3 regions of the Citrobacter meridianamericanus genome follow, and region 3 is predicted to be linked to each of the others. Evidence: riboswitches for the same ligand, from Rfam matches in the RefSeq annotation. Region 3 holds a riboswitch; each other region holds the start of a gene.
What was found. Region 3 has a riboswitch for thiamine pyrophosphate ahead of thiM (hydroxyethylthiazole kinase). Riboswitches for the same ligand answer to the same signal wherever they lie in the genome.
Positions count from the first base shown of each region.

Region 1: linked by a shared signal. The riboswitch ahead of thiB (thiamine ABC transporter substrate binding subunit) and the one ahead of thiM (hydroxyethylthiazole kinase) in region 3 are both predicted to bind thiamine pyrophosphate.
Region 2: linked by a shared signal. The riboswitch ahead of thiC (phosphomethylpyrimidine synthase ThiC) and the one ahead of thiM (hydroxyethylthiazole kinase) in region 3 are both predicted to bind thiamine pyrophosphate.

Region 1 covers NZ_CP101036.1:4,445,136-4,450,883, reverse strand. The annotation lists gene thiQ (thiamine ABC transporter ATP-binding protein ThiQ) at 1-420, opposite strand, end outside; gene thiP (thiamine/thiamine pyrophosphate ABC transporter permease ThiP) at 404-2,014, opposite strand; gene thiB (thiamine ABC transporter substrate binding subunit) at 1,990-2,973, opposite strand; TPP riboswitch at 3,004-3,127, opposite strand; gene sgrR (HTH-type transcriptional regulator SgrR) at 3,161-4,816, opposite strand; gene sgrT (glucose uptake inhibitor SgrT) at 4,916-5,044, shown strand; gene NMD08_RS21680 (sugar efflux transporter) at 5,153-5,748, shown strand, end outside.
Region 2 covers NZ_CP101036.1:4,984,160-4,989,907, forward strand. The annotation lists gene nfi (deoxyribonuclease V) at 1-4, opposite strand, end outside; gene hemE (uroporphyrinogen decarboxylase) at 4-1,068, opposite strand; gene nudC (NAD(+) diphosphatase) at 1,119-1,892, opposite strand; gene rsd (sigma D regulator) at 1,989-2,477, shown strand; TPP riboswitch at 2,528-2,650, shown strand; gene thiC (phosphomethylpyrimidine synthase ThiC) at 2,734-4,632, shown strand; gene thiE (thiamine phosphate synthase) at 4,632-5,267, shown strand; gene NMD08_RS24240 (HesA/MoeB/ThiF family protein) at 5,260-5,748, shown strand, end outside.
Region 3 covers NZ_CP101036.1:1,985,267-1,991,014, forward strand. The annotation lists gene NMD08_RS09405 (fimbrial biogenesis outer membrane usher protein) at 1-2,398, shown strand, start outside; gene NMD08_RS09410 (fimbrial protein) at 2,410-3,393, shown strand; gene NMD08_RS09415 (RcnB family protein) at 3,449-3,781, opposite strand; TPP riboswitch at 3,986-4,082, shown strand; gene thiM (hydroxyethylthiazole kinase) at 4,114-4,902, shown strand; gene thiD (bifunctional hydroxymethylpyrimidine kinase/phosphomethylpyrimidine kinase) at 4,899-5,699, shown strand; gene NMD08_RS09430 (GntR family transcriptional regulator) at 5,740-5,748, shown strand, end outside.

The DNA of each region.
Region 1 (5,748 bases), 2.5 Mb from region 3:
CAGCGCCACGCGCTGTCGTTGCCCGCCGGAAAGCTCTCCGGGCAGTCGCTCCAGCAGTGAGTCAATTCCCATTTGCCGGGCGATGAAGTGCATTTTCTCCCGTTGCGATGCGTTCAGCTTCAATCCAGGATTAAGGCCCAGGCCGATATTTTGCTGCACGTTCAGATGACTGAACAGGTTGTTTTCCTGAAACAGCATCGAAACGGGGCGACGAGAGGGCGGTGTGGTGGTGTGATCTTCACCTGCAATCATCATGGTGCCGCTGGCTGGCGTGAGAAAGCCGGCTATCAGATTCAGCAGCGTGCTTTTCCCGGCGCCGCTTGGCCCGAGTATCGCTACCTGCTCACCGCGCGCGATTGACAACGTAAAGCGCATTGGCAAATGGTGATAAAGCCATGTGATATCAATCAGTTTTAACATTTCGCCCCGGCAATTTCTCAATAACAGTAAACAGTGTAAAGCACAGGATCAGCAGCAAAAACGCCGTCACCGCGCCATCCTGACTGCGATAAGATCCAATCTGCTGATATAAATAAAACGGCAGGGTGCGGAAATCCTCGTTGCCAAATAACGCCACTACGCCAAAATCACCAATCGACAGCACACAGGCAAATGCCATCGCCTGCGCCAGCGGGCGCTTCAGGGCGCGAAGTTCAACCATTTTCAGGCGCGACCATCCCTCGATTCCTAACGACTGGCACAACATACTGTAACGCGCGGTCACGTCACGCATTGGGTTTTCCAGCACCTTCAATGCGTAGGGGATCGCCATGAGTGCATTGGTAAAAATGACAATGCCGTCAGCGGATTCGGGGAGCCCAACAGTATTATTGAGCAGCAGAAAGAAGCCGGTTGCCAGCACGATGCCTGGCATAGCGAGGATCATCATGCCGCTCAGCTCCAGCATTTGTCCTGCCAGCATCTGTTGGCGGGCACGCAGTTCACGACTACTCCATAACAGCATCATGGTGAGTATGACGCACAACGCACCTGCCGCCAGCGCGATGCGCAGTGAGGTTCCCAACGCCTGCCATAGTGCTGGCTGCGTAAGCACATCCAGTACCTGACGGTTAAGACCATCGACAATCACCGCCAGCAGCGGCGGTAGCAACAGCAGCAGGGCCAGAATAATCAGCAGCGAGTCGGCCAGACGGCTGTGCAAACGATCGTCTGGATCGCGCCAGCCCTGAACCAGTGTGGTGCCCGGCGCAATAGCACGGCTCAGGCGTTGGCTGAGTAGCACCAGCGCTAAACAACACAGCATCTGGATCAACGCCAGCATGGCGGCGCGGGCAGGATCGTAATCAAAATTCAGCGCCTGATAGATAGCCAGTTCGATAGTGGTGGCCTGTGGCCCGCCGCCCAGCGACAGAACGGTGGCGAAGCTGGCGAAGCACAGCATAAAGATGAGCGCTGCGACGGGAAGGATTTGCCGACGAAGCCACGGCCATTCAACAAAACGGAAGAAATGCCAGCCGCGCATCCCGAGTTGAGCGGCTAACTGTCGCTGTTCGCCGGGAATATTCTCCAGCGACTGCAACAGCAGACGGCTGGCCATCGGCAGATTGAAAAAGACGTGCGCCAGCAGAATGCCCTGCAAACCGTAAGGCGAAAAGGTCCATTCCAGCCCTAAGGCATGCCAGAGCGAGGCCAACCAGCCCTGACGACCATAGACGCTAAGAATACCGAATACCGCGACCAGCACCGGCAGGATTAACGTCATGGCGCACAGGCGCAGCAGCGCCAGACGTCCTGGAAAACGGCGACGATAGAGCGCCCGGGCAAGGAAAATCGCCGGGATAACCGACAACACAGCGGATAGAAAAGCCTGCCAGAAAGAAAAGCGCACCACATGCCACAGGTAGTCATCTTGCCACAGCGAGGACCACTCTCCCTGCGGGGCGTTAAACCACAGCGCCAGAAACGCGGCCAGGGCCACGGTCACCATCAGCGTGGCGGCGGTAAGCCCTGGAACCAGCCAGCCGGGAATTAACGGCTGACGGCGCGTTGCCATTCGCTAATCCATGCCTGACGTTGAGCCGCAACCTGCTGCGGGGTAAATTCGAGCGCAGTGGCTGGTTTTTCCAATTGCTCAAATCCTGACGGTAGGGCGACCTGCGTCACCGGATACATCCAGTTGCCGGTTGGAATCGCATTCTGGAATGCCGTAGACACCATAAACTTGAGGAACTTCTCGGCCAGTTCCGGCTGCTTGCTGGCCGCAGTACGCGCGGCGACTTCCACCTGCAAATAATGGCCTTCGCTAAAGTTAGCGGCGGCGTAGTTGTCTTTTTTCTCGGCGATGATGTGATAAGCCGGAGAGGTGGTATAGCTGAGTACCAGATCGCTTTCACCTTTCAGGAACAGGCCGTAGGCTTCACTCCAGCCCTTGGTGACGGTGACGGTTTTTGCCGCCAGTTTCTGCCAGGCCTCTGGCGCTTTATCGCCATAGACTTTCTGCATCCATAGCAGCAGACCCAGCCCCGGCGTGCTGGTACGCGGATCCTGATAAATGACGCGCCATTTTTGGTCGCTTTCAACCAGTTCCTTCAGGCTTTTAGGCGGATTCGTCAGCTTGTTTTTATCATAAACGAAGGCGAAATAACCGTAGTCAAACGGAACGAAGGTATCGTTTTTCCAGCCACCGGGCACGTTAACGGCGTCACTTGCTACGCCACTTTTGGCGAACAGGTTAGTTTGTGTAGCGGCTTCCAGAAGATTGTTATCCAGGCCCAGCACAACGTCGGCTTTGCTGTTTTTTCCTTCCATGCGCAGGCGGTTAAGCAGCGAAACGCCATCTTCCAGCGCGACCAGTTTCAATTCACAGTTGCAGTCAGCTTCAAACGCTTTTTTGATTGTCGGACCCGGCCCCCAGTCAGCAGCGAACGAGTCGTAGGTATAGACGGTCAGTACAGGTTTGGCGAAGACAGGCGCTGCGCACAGCAGTAAAAGCGGAAGACATTTTTTAAACACTTTGCACCTCAAGAGTTGGGTGGCAAAGGACTTGAGATAAGCCTCAAATCCCTTCGCCGGCATTATCCGGATCAGGTTCGACGGGTATCTCTCAGCCCATACGCAGATCGAATGATTTTGTGTATGTTTTTATTTAGCACCCCGTTGAGAACGGCGTTAGTGTAATGATTTTGTTGCTTAGCAGCAATTAAGGATCCGGCGGAGCAAACCACGCCGATTTAAAATCAAACCAGCCGAGAGTATTCATACGCAGTCCGCGCATACTGCGCTGCCCCTGAATGATCAGCCAGTGGTGGATTAACGGCACAATGGCCTTTGTGGCGAGCAGCTGTTGGCACCATGCAGCCAGGCTCATTTCGCCCGTTCGCCAGCGGGCCGCATCGTTTTCCCAGTCACGCGAGATACAGTTTTGCAGTAACGGGACTTCGCACAAATGGGCGAACAGTGAGAAGTCGAGCGGTAGGGTAAAGTTGGCGCTGTTAAGCCAGATATCGCTGACGATTTCTCCTGCATGCCATTGATCGTAGTCGATCTCCTGAATAGTCAACTGCACCTGATGCTGCGCCAGCAACGTCTTCATGATCTGCGCAATAATCCGATGTTCGATGTGATCGCGATAGTAGGTGATCGTCAGCGTTTCCAGCCCGGCGGGTTTTTCACCATGGCCGGGTTTTGCGTGATGCCAGCGGGGGAGTAAACCATACGCGGGAAACCACAGTCGCTGGTACTGTTCGTCGGCGTGGCAGATTAAATTGGTCGGCGAGAGAATGCGGCTTACCCATTCGCGGACCTCCTGGTTAGCTCCACGGTGGCTACGCGCATCAAACAGCAGGTAGTAGCAACCTTCTTCGAGGCGGCTTTCGATCGCCTTTTCATCCTCGGTGGGACCTTGTAGCGTCAAACCGCCGCCTGGCTCTTCGCCGATGTCAGGTAATACCCAAACGTTAACTTCGTCGATCAGGGCCCGGTAGCCAAAGTAATCATCAAATGCATGAATTTTCAGTTGGTTATTGGTGTTTCGTATTACCGCATACGGACCGGTACCAATCGGGTGACTGGAGAAGTTGTTTAGCGTTTCCCATTCTCGCGGCAGGATCATGGCGGGGACCTGCCCCAATAGCCAGGGAAGCCAGCGGTCTGGCTGGGCCAGATGGATATCCAGCGTCCAGGCCGTGGGAGAGACGATCTGCGTGATGTGTGAGTACAGCGGCAGGCTGTTAATGCGCATCAGTGAGGCGATAACATCTGCCATTTCCAGTTCGCGGCCATGATGAAAATGGATCCCCGGACGCAGGAAAAATCGCCAGTGTAAAGGTGAAATTTGCTGCCAGTGATGGGCAATGTCCGCTTCCAGTTCCCCATTTTCCTCATTTACCCGAATTAAGGCGCTGAAGATTTGCCGGGCGATATGGGTTTCGGAGCGGCGTAATGCCGTGCCGGGCAGCAGGTTGTGCATGGGGCGATAATAGAGAACGCGCATGATATGCCGACCCTGGCGAAAGCTGCGACCCAGATGGGAGACCAGCATTTGCCGTACGGCCGTTTTGTCACCGACCAGTTGCACCAGTTGATCGATGCGATCCTGTTCCAGTAGGTCTTCCGCGCGCTGCTGCTGGAGCGCCAGCCCGGTATAGAGGAATGTCAGTCGCGAGCGTTTACCTCGTCCAACTTCAGCTTCCCACGTTAACCAGCCGCGATCTTGCATGGTATTAAGCAGCGTACGCATATGGCGGCGCGAGCAGCTTAGCAGTTCCGCCAGCTCGTTCAGCGTCGTGTCTTGCGTTTTGCCGTCACAGCATTGCCACAGACGGATGAACTGTTGTTGCAAACGACCAGAAGACATAAAAGGGGAACTCCTGCGGAAAACTCAGCAATTTTATAATCCCTATATTAAGCCAATAATAGATTCCGATGAAGCGATGAGACAACGAAGGGGTCATCTATGCGTCAGTTCTGGTTGAAGTACTTTACCACGACAGAAAAATCGTCCTGGTTGGCTTGCCTGAGCGCACCGCAGCGCTTAAAGATGCTCGAAGAGCTGATGCAGTGGGAGATGACATCTGACTCCTGAATTGGAAATTGCAGACATCATGTGTGACTGAGTATTGGTGTTAATCGCCGCGCCAGCAGGTATTATCTGCTGGCTTTTTTCGTTTCAGCTGCGCTTAAAAGGAAAGATATGCTCTGGATTATGACCATGGGACGGCGCCTCAACGGCGTTTACGCGGCATTTATGCTGGTCGCTTTTATGATGGGCGTGGCGGGGGCATTGCAGGCACCCACTCTGAGTCTGTTCCTGAGCCGTGAAGTCGGAGTGCAGCCATTTTGGGTCGGGCTGTTTTACACCGTCAATGCGATTGTCGGGATCGTCGTCAGCCTTGGCCTCGCGAAACGATCCGACAGCCAGGGCGATCGGCGTAAGCTGATCATGTTCTGCTGCCTGATGGCGATTGGCAACGCGCTGCTGTTTGCCTTCAATCGCCATTATCTCACGTTGATCACCTGTGGTGTGCTGTTGGCCTCGCTGGCGAATACAGCCATGCCGCAGTTGTTTGCGTTGGCGAGGGAATATGCGGATAACTCCGCGCGTGAAGTAGTGATGTTTAGTTCGGTGATGCGTGCGCAGCTTTCGCTGGCCTGGGTGATCGGACCGCCGCTGGCCTTCATGCTGGCGCTGAATTACGGCTTCACGGCAATGTTTTCTATTGCCGCAGGGATTTTTGCCATTAGCCTGGTGCTGATTGCGCTGATTCTGCCGTCTGTCGCTCGGGTGGA
Region 2 (5,748 bases), 2.3 Mb from region 3:
CCATTAGCGGTGGTACTGCGCCGACAGGCGATGTACCGCCTCGACAAAGACACCCGCATGTTCTGGCGGTACATCCTGATGAATGCCATGGCCCAGGTTAAAGACATGGCCTTCACCCTGACCAAATCCGGCCAGAATTGTCGCCACTTCTTCTTCGATGCGGGCTGGCGGCGCATACAGCATGGATGGATCCATATTGCCCTGTAGCGCCACTTTATGACCCACACGACGACGCGCGTCGGCAATATCAGTGGTCCAGTCGAGGCCTAACGCATCACAGCCGGTTTCTGCCATCGCTTCCAGCCACTGACCGCCGCCTTTGGTGAACAGCGTCACCGGTACACGACGACCGTCGTTCTCGCGCAGCAGACCATCGACGATTTTGTGCATGTAGTACAGGGAGAACTGCTGATAGTCGCGACCGGTCAGCACACCGCCCCAGGTATCGAAAATCATCACCGACTGCGCGCCCGCTTTGATCTGCGCGTTCAGGTACAGCGTGACGCTCTTCGCCAGCTTATCCAGCAGCAGATGCAGCGCTTTTGGATCGGCGTACATCATCTTTTTAATCACGGTGAAGGCCTTGCTGCTACCGCCTTCGACCATATAGGTCGCCAGCGTCCACGGGCTACCGGAGAAGCCGATCAGCGGCACTTCGCCTTTCAGTTCACGCCGAATCGTGCGCACCGCATTCATCACATAACCCAGCCCATCTTCCGGGTCCGGGATCGGCAGTTTGTCGACATCAGCCTTGCTGGTAATCGGTGAGGTAAAACGTGGACCTTCTCCGGCTTCAAAATACAGCCCAAGCCCCATCGCATCCGGAATCGTCAGGATATCCGAGAAGAGGATCGCGGCATCAAGCTTATAACGACGCAGCGGCTGCAGCGTGACTTCGCAGGCCAGCTCGGCATTTTTGCACAGCGCCATAAAATCGCCCGCCTCGGCGCGCGTGGCTTTATATTCCGGTAGATAGCGGCCCGCCTGGCGCATCATCCATACCGGAGTGACATCAACGGGCTGGCGCAGCAGCGCACGCAGATAACGATCGTTCTTCAGTTCGGTCATTTTTGCAGTTCCTTATTGCGTCAGTCCATCAGTGTATCATCACTCGTTCTTTACTCGTACTCAGCCCGACACATTGCCACAGTGTCTTCAATCAATCGACGCGCGACGGTGCCTGGCGGGGGAAGCAGCGGTAAATTATCGTAGCGATACCAGTTCGCCTCCAGCAGTTCTTTCGGGTCGATAACAATCTCCCCGCTATCATACTCTGCCATAAATGCGGTCATCAAAGACTGTGGGAACGGCCACGGCTGAGAAGTGACATAGCGCAGGTTTTTAACCTTAATGCCGCTCTCTTCCATGACTTCACGCGCCACCGCCTGTTCAAGGGTCTCACCCACTTCGACAAAGCCCGCCAGCACGGTATGCACGCCGTTGCGATGGCGAACATGTTGGGCGAGCAAGATAGCGTCGTCACGGCGGATAGCGACGATAATGCAGGGGGCAATTTGCGGGTAGTAGCGTTCCCGGCAGTGGCTGCACAGCATCGCCCATTCCGTTTTACTCGGGTGCATCGTGTGCCCACAGTAGCCGCAGAATTTATGCGAGCGGTAAAACTCAGCCAGCTGTACGCCGCGTCCGGCCAGTTGAAACAGGCCAACATCCTGGTCTATAACCTGGCGCACCGACCCCATATCGTGTCGACGTTGCTGCTGCACCAGCCAGACCGTTTCCCCTTCCCATTCGCCGATAGAAAGTGCGCGCTGCCCGGTCAGATCAAAACGTGCCGCGTCACCGTGAGGCAGTTCACCATGCGGCAACCATAACTTTTGCTCATGACTGACAATCCACCAGCCGCTATCTAATTTTTCAATTATACGATCCATATCTCTTGCGCAACCTTTGCTTCACAGGCATGTTGTTTACATTATTTTTACATTTACGGGTGAGCAGTTCTTAAACACCATCTTGCGGAGTCAATCATGTTAAACCAGCTGGAAAGCCTGACGGAGCACGTCGGAGGAAGTAATAAACTGGTTGATCGCTGGCTACATGTACGTAAGCACCTGCTCGTGGCTTACTACAATCTGGTTGGCATTAAGCCTGGCAAAGAATCGTACATGCGGCTCAATGAAAAGGCGCTGGATGATTTTTGTCAGAGCCTGGTCGATTACCTCTCCACCGGACACTTCAGTATTTATGAACGTATTCTCCATAAATTGGAAGGGAACGGGCAGCTTTTAAAAGCGACAAAAATTTGGCCGCTGCTGGAAGCCAACACACAACAGATCATGGACTACTATGACACCAGTCTGGAGACCGCCATTGATCATGATAACTTCCTTGAATTTCAACAGGCTTTATCAGATATCGGCGAGGCGCTGGAAGCCAGGTTCGTACTCGAAGATAAGCTGATCATGCTGGTATTTGATGCGATGCACGAGAGTGGCACTCTCAAACGTCCTGCTTGAGATTTGTCGCATTAACGCGTAATTTACATTCATTACCTCTTTACTGAGGTTACTTCTTGTCGGAGTGCTTATTTTCCACAACAGCATGAGTGGAAAAGGCTGAGACCGTTAATTCGGGATCCGCGGAACCTGATCAGGTTAAAACCTGCGAAGGGAACAAGAGTCAATCTGCAATAGCATCGCCCCCGGGCGAGCTTATCTCTTGCTTCATCCGTCGTCTGACAAGCCATATCCTTACTTTTATTTGGAATGAGCTATGTCTGCCACTACTAAACCATCACGCCGCGAACAGCGCGCTCAAGCCCAACACTTTATCGATACCCTGGAAGGGACCGCCTTTCCGAACTCAAAACGCATCTACATCACCGGCTCGCAGGCGGATATCCGCGTCCCTATGCGCGAAATCCAACTTAGCCCGACGCTGATTGGCGGCAGCAAAGACAATCCGCAATTTGAAGATAACGAAGCCGTACCGGTGTACGACACCTCCGGGCCGTATGGCGATCCTGACGTGGCGATTAACGTCCAGCTGGGGCTGGCGAAACTGCGCCAGCCGTGGATTGTGGCGCGTAACGATAGCGAAGAATTAGACGACCGTAGCTCCGCTTACACCAAAGAGCGCCTGGCCGACGATGGCCTGGACGAGCTACGTTTCAGCGGCCTGCTGACGCCAAAGCGCGCCAAAACCGGTAAGCGCGTGACCCAACTGCATTACGCCCGTCAGGGGATTGTCACGCCGGAAATGGAGTTTATCGCTATCCGTGAAAACATGGGGCGCGAGCGTATTCGTAGTGAAGTGCTGCGCCACCAGCATCCGGGGATGAACTTTGGCGCTCGCCTGCCGGAAAATATCACTCCGGAATTCGTGCGTGATGAAGTCGCTGCAGGCCGGGCGATTATTCCTGCTAACATCAACCACCCGGAATCCGAACCGATGATCATCGGCCGCAACTTCCTGGTAAAGGTGAACGCCAACATCGGTAACTCGGCGGTCACCTCCTCTATCGAAGAAGAGGTCGAAAAGCTGGTATGGTCAACCCGCTGGGGAGCAGATACGGTGATGGACCTCTCCACCGGTCGCTATATTCACGAAACCCGCGAGTGGATCCTGCGTAATAGCCCGGTGCCGATAGGCACCGTACCGATCTACCAGGCGCTGGAGAAGGTCAATGGGATCGCCGAAGATCTCACCTGGGAAGCATTCCGCGATACGTTGCTGGAACAAGCCGAACAGGGCGTCGACTACTTCACCATTCACGCGGGCGTGCTGCTGCGCTACGTGCCGATGACCGCTAAACGCCTGACCGGAATTGTCTCGCGCGGCGGCTCAATCATGGCGAAATGGTGCCTCTCCCATCACAAAGAGAACTTCCTGTTTGAACATTTCCGTGAGATTTGCGAAATCTGCGCCGCCTACGACGTTTCACTCTCTCTTGGCGATGGTCTGCGTCCGGGTTCGATTCAGGATGCCAACGACGAAGCGCAGTTCGCCGAACTGCATACGCTGGGCGAGCTGACCAAAATCGCCTGGGAATACGACGTGCAGGTGATGCTCGAAGGCCCAGGGCATGTACCGATGCAGATGATCCAGCGCAACATGACCGAAGAACTGGAACACTGCCACGAGGCGCCGTTCTACACCTTAGGGCCGCTCACCACCGACATCGCGCCGGGCTATGACCACTTCACCTCCGGCATTGGCGCGGCGATGATCGGCTGGTTTGGCTGCGCGATGCTGTGCTACGTCACACCAAAAGAACATCTCGGTTTACCGAACAAAGAAGATGTGAAACAGGGGCTGATCACCTACAAGATCGCCGCTCACGCCGCTGACCTCGCCAAAGGGCATCCGGGCGCGCAGATCCGCGATAACGCGATGTCGAAAGCACGCTTCGAATTCCGCTGGGAAGATCAGTTTAACCTCGCGCTCGACCCATTCACCGCCCGCGCTTATCACGATGAAACCCTGCCGCAGGAGTCCGGTAAGGTCGCTCACTTCTGCTCCATGTGTGGGCCGAAGTTCTGCTCGATGAAAATCAGCCAGGAAGTGCGTGATTACGCCGCCGCGCAAACCATTGAATTGGGGATGGCGGATATGTCGGAAAACTTCCGCGCCAAAGGCGGCGAAATCTACCTTAAAAAAGAGGAGGCGTAATGTACCAGCCTGATTTCCCGACCGTGCCGTTCCGCCTCGGGCTTTATCCGGTGGTGGATAGCGTGGCATGGATTGAGCGTCTACTGGAGGCGGGCGTGCGCACGATCCAGTTGCGTATCAAAGATAAACGCGATGAAGAGGTGGAAGCGGATGTTATCGCTGCCATCGCGCTGGGGCGTCGTTATGACGCCCGCCTGTTTATCAACGACTACTGGCGGCTGGCGATTAAGCACAACGCCTACGGCGTGCATTTGGGCCAGGAAGATCTCGAAACTACCGATCTGCAGGCCATTCAGGCGGCGGGCTTACGCCTGGGGGTTTCCACCCACGATGATATGGAGATAGACGTCGCACTGGCCGCTAAGCCTTCTTACATCGCACTCGGCCACGTTTTCCCCACGCAAACCAAGCAGATGCCTTCCGCTCCGCAGGGGCTGACACAGCTGGCAGGTCATATTGCGCGTCTGGCCGACTATCCAACCGTCGCCATCGGCGGCATCAGTCTGGAACGTGCGCCCGCGGTGCTGGCAACCGGCGTCGGCAGCATTGCCGTGGTCAGCGCTATCACCCTTGCGGCCGACTGGCAGGTAGCCACGGCGCAGCTGCTCGACATAGCAGGAGTCGGCGATGAATGACCGCGACTTTATGCGCTACAGCCGCCAGATTCTGCTTGGCGATATCGCGATTGAGGGCCAGCAAAAGTTGCTCGACAGCCATGTGCTGATTGTCGGTTTAGGCGGGCTTGGTTCGCCTGCCGCGTTGTATCTGGCGGGAGCAGGTGTCGGCACGCTGACGTTGGCGGACGATGACGACGTTCATCTGAGCAATCTGCAACGGCAAATATTGTTCACCACCGACGACATTGCTCGCCCAAAAGCACAGGCGGCAGAACGCCACCTGGCACGTCTTAACCCGGACAGCGAGCTGGTCGTCCTTGAACAGCGACTGACGGGTGAGGCGCTGCGGCATGCGGTTGCGCGGGCCGACGTGGTGCTCGACTGTACCGACAACATGGCCACGCGTCAGGAAATTAACGCCGCCTGCGTGGCGCTGAATACGCCTTTGGTTACCGCCAGCGCCGTGGGTTTCGGCGGCCAGTTGATGGTACTCACCCCG
Region 3 (5,748 bases):
CTTTATGATCGGTGGTTTAAATGGTGAAAAAATATCCCGCTATCAAATTGATGGCGATAAGCCAATGCCCGGAATGTATGAAATGGATGTTTATGTAAATAATCATTGGCGGGGTCATTATAATATTAATATTAAATCCGATCCGGATGCGGCATGCTTACCCTGGGCGCAGTTGCAGAAAATTGGTATTCGTACTGAGGGGATTAAAGCAGATAAAACTGTAGAGTGTGTACCGCTGCGCGCGGCAGTTCAGGGCGGCAGTGTCGGTTATGACATAGGGCAATTTATTCTGAATCTAAGCGTGCCGCATGCGTATGTGCTTGAACATGAGTCAGGATATATGTCGCCTGAAACCTGGGAACGCGGGGTTAACGCTTTTTATACATCTTATTACGCCAGCCAGTATTACAGTAATTATAAACACGGCGGCGATGATAAAAGTAGCTATGTGAACCTGAATAGCGGGTTGAACCTGCTTGGATGGCAGTTGCACTCAAATGCCAACTATATAAAAGGCAACGAGAACAGCGGTAATTGGAAAAGTAACACGTTATATATGGAGCGCGGTATCCCGCAAATACTTGGCACGCTACGTACCGGAGATATGTACACCGGTTCGGATATCTTTGACGCGGTACGTTTTCGCGGTGTGCGTATCTGGCGTGATATGCAAATGTTACCGAACTCAAAACAGAATTTTACCCCAGTAGTACATGGGATTGCCCAGAGCAACGCGTTGGTAACCATCGAACAAAACGGCTTTGTTATTTATCAGAAAGAAGTTCCACCAGGCCCATTTGCTATTGATGATCTGCAACTTGCTGGCGGCGGCGCGGATTTAGATGTGAGCGTGAAAGAGGCCGACGGCTCAGTATCCCATTACCTGGTGCCTTATTCATCTGTGCCGAATATGCTGCAGTCAGGCGTATCAAAATATGATTTTGCTGCCGGGCGTAGCCATATTGAGGGGGCTGGCAATCAGTATGATTTCCTACAGGGCAGTTATCAGTATGGTATGAACAATTTGCTAACGGTCTATGGCGGTACAATGCTGTCGCAGAATTATTCTTCATTTGTGCTCGGGACCGGCTGGAATACACCTATTGGCTCGGTATTGGTAGATGCCACGCGATCACATAGCGAACAGGATAATGGTGATGTTTTTGATGGTCAGAGCTATCAGGTTGCGTGGAACAAGTATGTCGCCCAGACCAGCACGCAGTTTGCGCTGGCAGCTTATCGTTATTCATCGCGGGATTATCGTAGCTTTAATGACTACGTGTGGGCGAATAATAAAAATCACTATCACCGCGATGAAAATGATGTTTATGACCTTGCGGACTACTATCAGAACGACTTTGGCCGTAAGAACAGTTTTTCTCTGAACATCAACCAGGCACTGGCTGCTGATTGGGGATTTCTGGCCGTCAGCGGTTTGTGGCGTGACTACTGGCAACGTAGTGGAACGGGAAAAGATTATCAGTTGAGTTATTCGAACACGTGGCAGCGAGTTAGCTATACCTTTGCCGTTAGCCAAACGTACGATCAGGATAATCACGAGGATAAGCGTTTTAACCTGTACATTTCCATCCCGTTTTCGTGGGGGGACGGTATTTCCGCTCCTCGGCGCGATCTGTTCGTTTCTAACTCAACAACGTTTGATGATGATGGTTATCAGTCGAATAACGCCAGCTTAAGCGGGGTGGCGGGTAATCGCGATCAATTCAGCTATGGCGCCAACCTCAGTCACCAACGACAAGAGAACGAGACAACGGCGGGCGGTAGCATGGTCTGGCGCGCGGCAATGGCGACTGTGGGCGGCAGCTACAGCCAGTCGAATAAGTATCAACAGGCCAGCGGTAATATTCAGGGCGGTGTTGTGGTGTGGTCTGACGGTGTGGCGCTGACGTCCCGGCTTTCCGATACTTTCGCCATTGTTAAAGCGCCGGGGTTACAGGGGGCGGCGGTGCAGGGACAGCGTTACTTAACGACGAACAGCAAAGGTTACGCGGTTTATGACGGCCTGACCCCGTATCGCGAAAATATGCTGATGCTGGATCTTTCTGACAGCCACAGCGATGTTGCCTTACTTGGCAACCGCAAAGGTGCGGTACCTTATCGCGGTGCGGTTGTACTGGCGGAGTATGAAACTGACAGGCGTAAACCCTGGTATTTTCTTGCCCAGCGTCCGGACGGCTCTCCGTTATCGTTTGGCTATGAGGTTGAAGATAGTGCGGGTAATAACATTGGTCTGGTCGGCCAGGGCAGTCGGTTATTTATTCGCACCAACGACATTCCTGCGTCGGTACGCGTCGCGGTTAATAAACAGCTGGGACAATTCTGCACGATTACCTTCGATAAGGCGATTGATGAGAATGAAGTCTATATTTGCCGATAAGGATGCGAAATATGAAAGAGTATCTGTATTTACTATTTTTGCTATTGTCATCCTTTGGGGTACAGGCGGGATGTACGTTTCAGTCATTAAACGGGGGAACATCGACAATCAATCTGGATATGACATCCGGTAAGGCGACAGCAAAAGTAAATCTCAATGCCAGTGGCAATATAACATGTACTGCTAATACCGATAGTTTATATTATGCAACACCCCTCAAGGATTATATTGTTGCTATCCAGGGGAGCAGCGGTAAGAAGGTATTAATTAGTATTAATTTAACGAGTAACGATTTTCCTGTCAGTATTGGTCGAACAACTGTAAGTGCCGGTGAAACACTAAATACCAAGAATTTCACCATTACAGCAAGTTATTTGAGTTCAGGTACCGCAAAACAGACGGTATCTGGCGATGCGTTTAGTTTGAGCGATTCAGCGGTCAGTATTACTGCTGAAAATGACTGCACAGCAAACTGGTTAGCTTATCTTTTTTGTTGGGCTACAAAGCGGTTGTCGAATACTTCAACCTTTACCCAGAATATGAACTTCACTGTAACGCACAAACCAACAACCTGTCGTTTCTCAAAAACTACATATGAGATAAAAATGCCGGATACGACGCTAAAAGAAATATTAAGTGCAAACAATACTAAATCAGGTTCTACAGATCTCACACTGAGTTGCGAAGGTATCAACGGCGTCACTACCAATCCAGTCAGTTTTAAAGTTGCGCGTGGCGACTGGAATGATAGTGGGACAATATTGATAAATACTTTAACGGGTGGTGCAAAGGGCGTAGGTTTCCAGATTTACAACGGCAGTGCGACCTCGCCGTTGAAATTGGGGGATACGCTGATGAACAAAATACCTAAACTGACTGAAATCAAAAGTGGCTACACGTTCCCCATCACCGCGAAATATGTTCGCGTAACAGGAGAATCACTACAGCCTGGTGAGGTACAAAGTAAAGTGATCTTTGCGGTATCTTACGACTGATTGATTGGTGGTTATTTCACGTACTTTCTTGCTGAAAGTACGTGTTTTTATTCTATTAACGATGATAAAAAATCTCGCCGTCGTAGGCTTTAATGATCTTAGCATCGGCATCATTGACCAGCACATACGCGCCGCCCATGTAGGTCCAGTGGGTGCCTGCCGTCGGTGCGGGCAGGTTGCGCAGATTCCACTGCTTTATGGTGTATTCGTCGGTGAGATACAGTGGTGGAACCTTGTCACCGGGTTTGAAATGGGTGAAGTCAGCAATAAAGCTGCTCAGCTCATACTTATCAATTCCGGTGGGGGCAGCTTTTGTGGCCGGTGCGGCCCAGACGACACTGCTCGCAAGCAGAAGTGCGCTCAGCAACATTTTATTTTTCATACCCATCCTCTCTACTTATTCGGGTCGTCAAAATCAGTCGTGTATCATTTCTGGCTTACAGGATATCTGACAAGCACTATTTTGTGAGTACTCCAGTTATTTCGTAAAAAGTGTAAATGAAGTGCAGATATGCGGCAATGTTGGCCCGCAATTTACAACATGGCGTGCAGACAGTATCCTGTCGCTGAAACCGGTGTAACATGTTTCGGTTTCAACGACTCGGGGTGCCCTTCCTGGTGAAGGCTGAGAAATACCCGTACCACCTGATCTGGATAATGCCAGCGTAGGGAAGTCTGACACTGCTCGTGTCCCTTCTTCGCGCGGGCAGGAGCTGAACCATGCAGCCTGACCTGCACTGCCGCGCGCTTGCGGCCCACACCTTACATCAATTTAGAACGCTTTCCCCACTCACACACTGTATGACCAACGAGGTTGTGCAAAGCTTTACGGCCAATACGTTACTCGCACTTGGCGCATCACCAGCGATGGTGATCGAACCTGAAGAAGCCAGCCAGTTTGCGCCTATCGCCAGTGCGCTGCTAATTAACGTGGGTACGCTGACCGAGAGCCGCGCCATTGCCATGCGCGCGGCGGTCGAACAGGCGCTGCGGGCTAATACTCCCTGGACGCTCGATCCCGTTGCCGTAGGCGCACTGGCGTATCGTCGTCGCTTCTGTCTGGATTTACTGGCGCTACAGCCCGCCGCTATTCGCGGTAATGCCTCGGAAATCCTTGCGCTGGCGGGGATGAACGGTGGAGGGCGCGGTGTAGACACGACTGATACACCAGCGGTAGCCCTCCCGGCTGCGCAGGCGCTGGCGCGTCAGGTTGGGACCGTTGTCGTGGTTACCGGCGAAGTTGACTACGTTACCGATGGTCAGCGTACCGTCTGCGTGAACGGCGGTGACCCGTTGATGACCCGAGTGGTGGGTACCGGATGTGCGCTGTCGGCGGTTGTTGCGGCCAGTTGTGCTTTGCGTGGTGACAGACTTGATAACGTCGCTTCAGCCTGCAGCTGGATGAAACAGGCCGGACAAATAGCTACAGAACAATCAACCGGACCGGGAAGTTTTGTTCCGGCATTTATCGACGCCCTCTATAACCTGACCGCCCAGGAGCAAGCATGAAACGGATTAACGCATTAACGATCGCAGGAACCGATCCAAGCGGTGGCGCAGGTATTCAGGCCGATTTAAAAACCTTCTCGGCGCTTGGCGCATACGGCTGCTCGGTTATTACCGCGTTGGTGGCACAAAATACGCGCGGGGTGCAGTCGGTGTATCGCATTGAACCTGACTTTGTTGCTGCACAACTGGACTCGGTGTTTAGTGATGTACGTATCGACACAACCAAAATTGGTATGCTGGCGGAGACGGATATTGTTGAAGCGGTTGCCGAACGTTTGCGTCGTCATCGAGTACGAAATGTGGTGCTGGATACGGTGATGCTGGCGAAAAGCGGCGATCCGCTGTTATCTCCTTCTGCGGTAGAAACGCTGCGTACCCGTTTGCTGCCACAGGTCTCGATTATCACACCAAATTTACCCGAAGCCGCGGCACTTCTCGGGGCATCGCATGCGCAAACTGAGCAGGAGATGTTAGAGCAGGGAAGGGCGCTACGGGCGCTGGGCTGTGAGGCGGTGTTAATGAAAGGGGGACATCTCGATGATGTGCAAAGCCCGGACTGGCTCTTTACCCGTGAGGGTGAACAGCGTTTTACCGCGCCAAGGGCGATGACCAAAAATACCCATGGCACCGGCTGTACGCTCTCGGCGGCGCTGGCGGCGCTGCGCCCACGTCATGATAACTGGGCAGAAACAGTACAGGAGGCAAAGCTGTGGCTTTCAGCTGCGCTGGCGCAAGCCGACACCCTGGAAGTTGGCGAGGGAATAGGTCCGGTACATCATTTCCACGCGTGGTGGTAATCGGTATACTGGCTGCAGAAACGGCTGCAGGAAAAGATAAATGGAACAA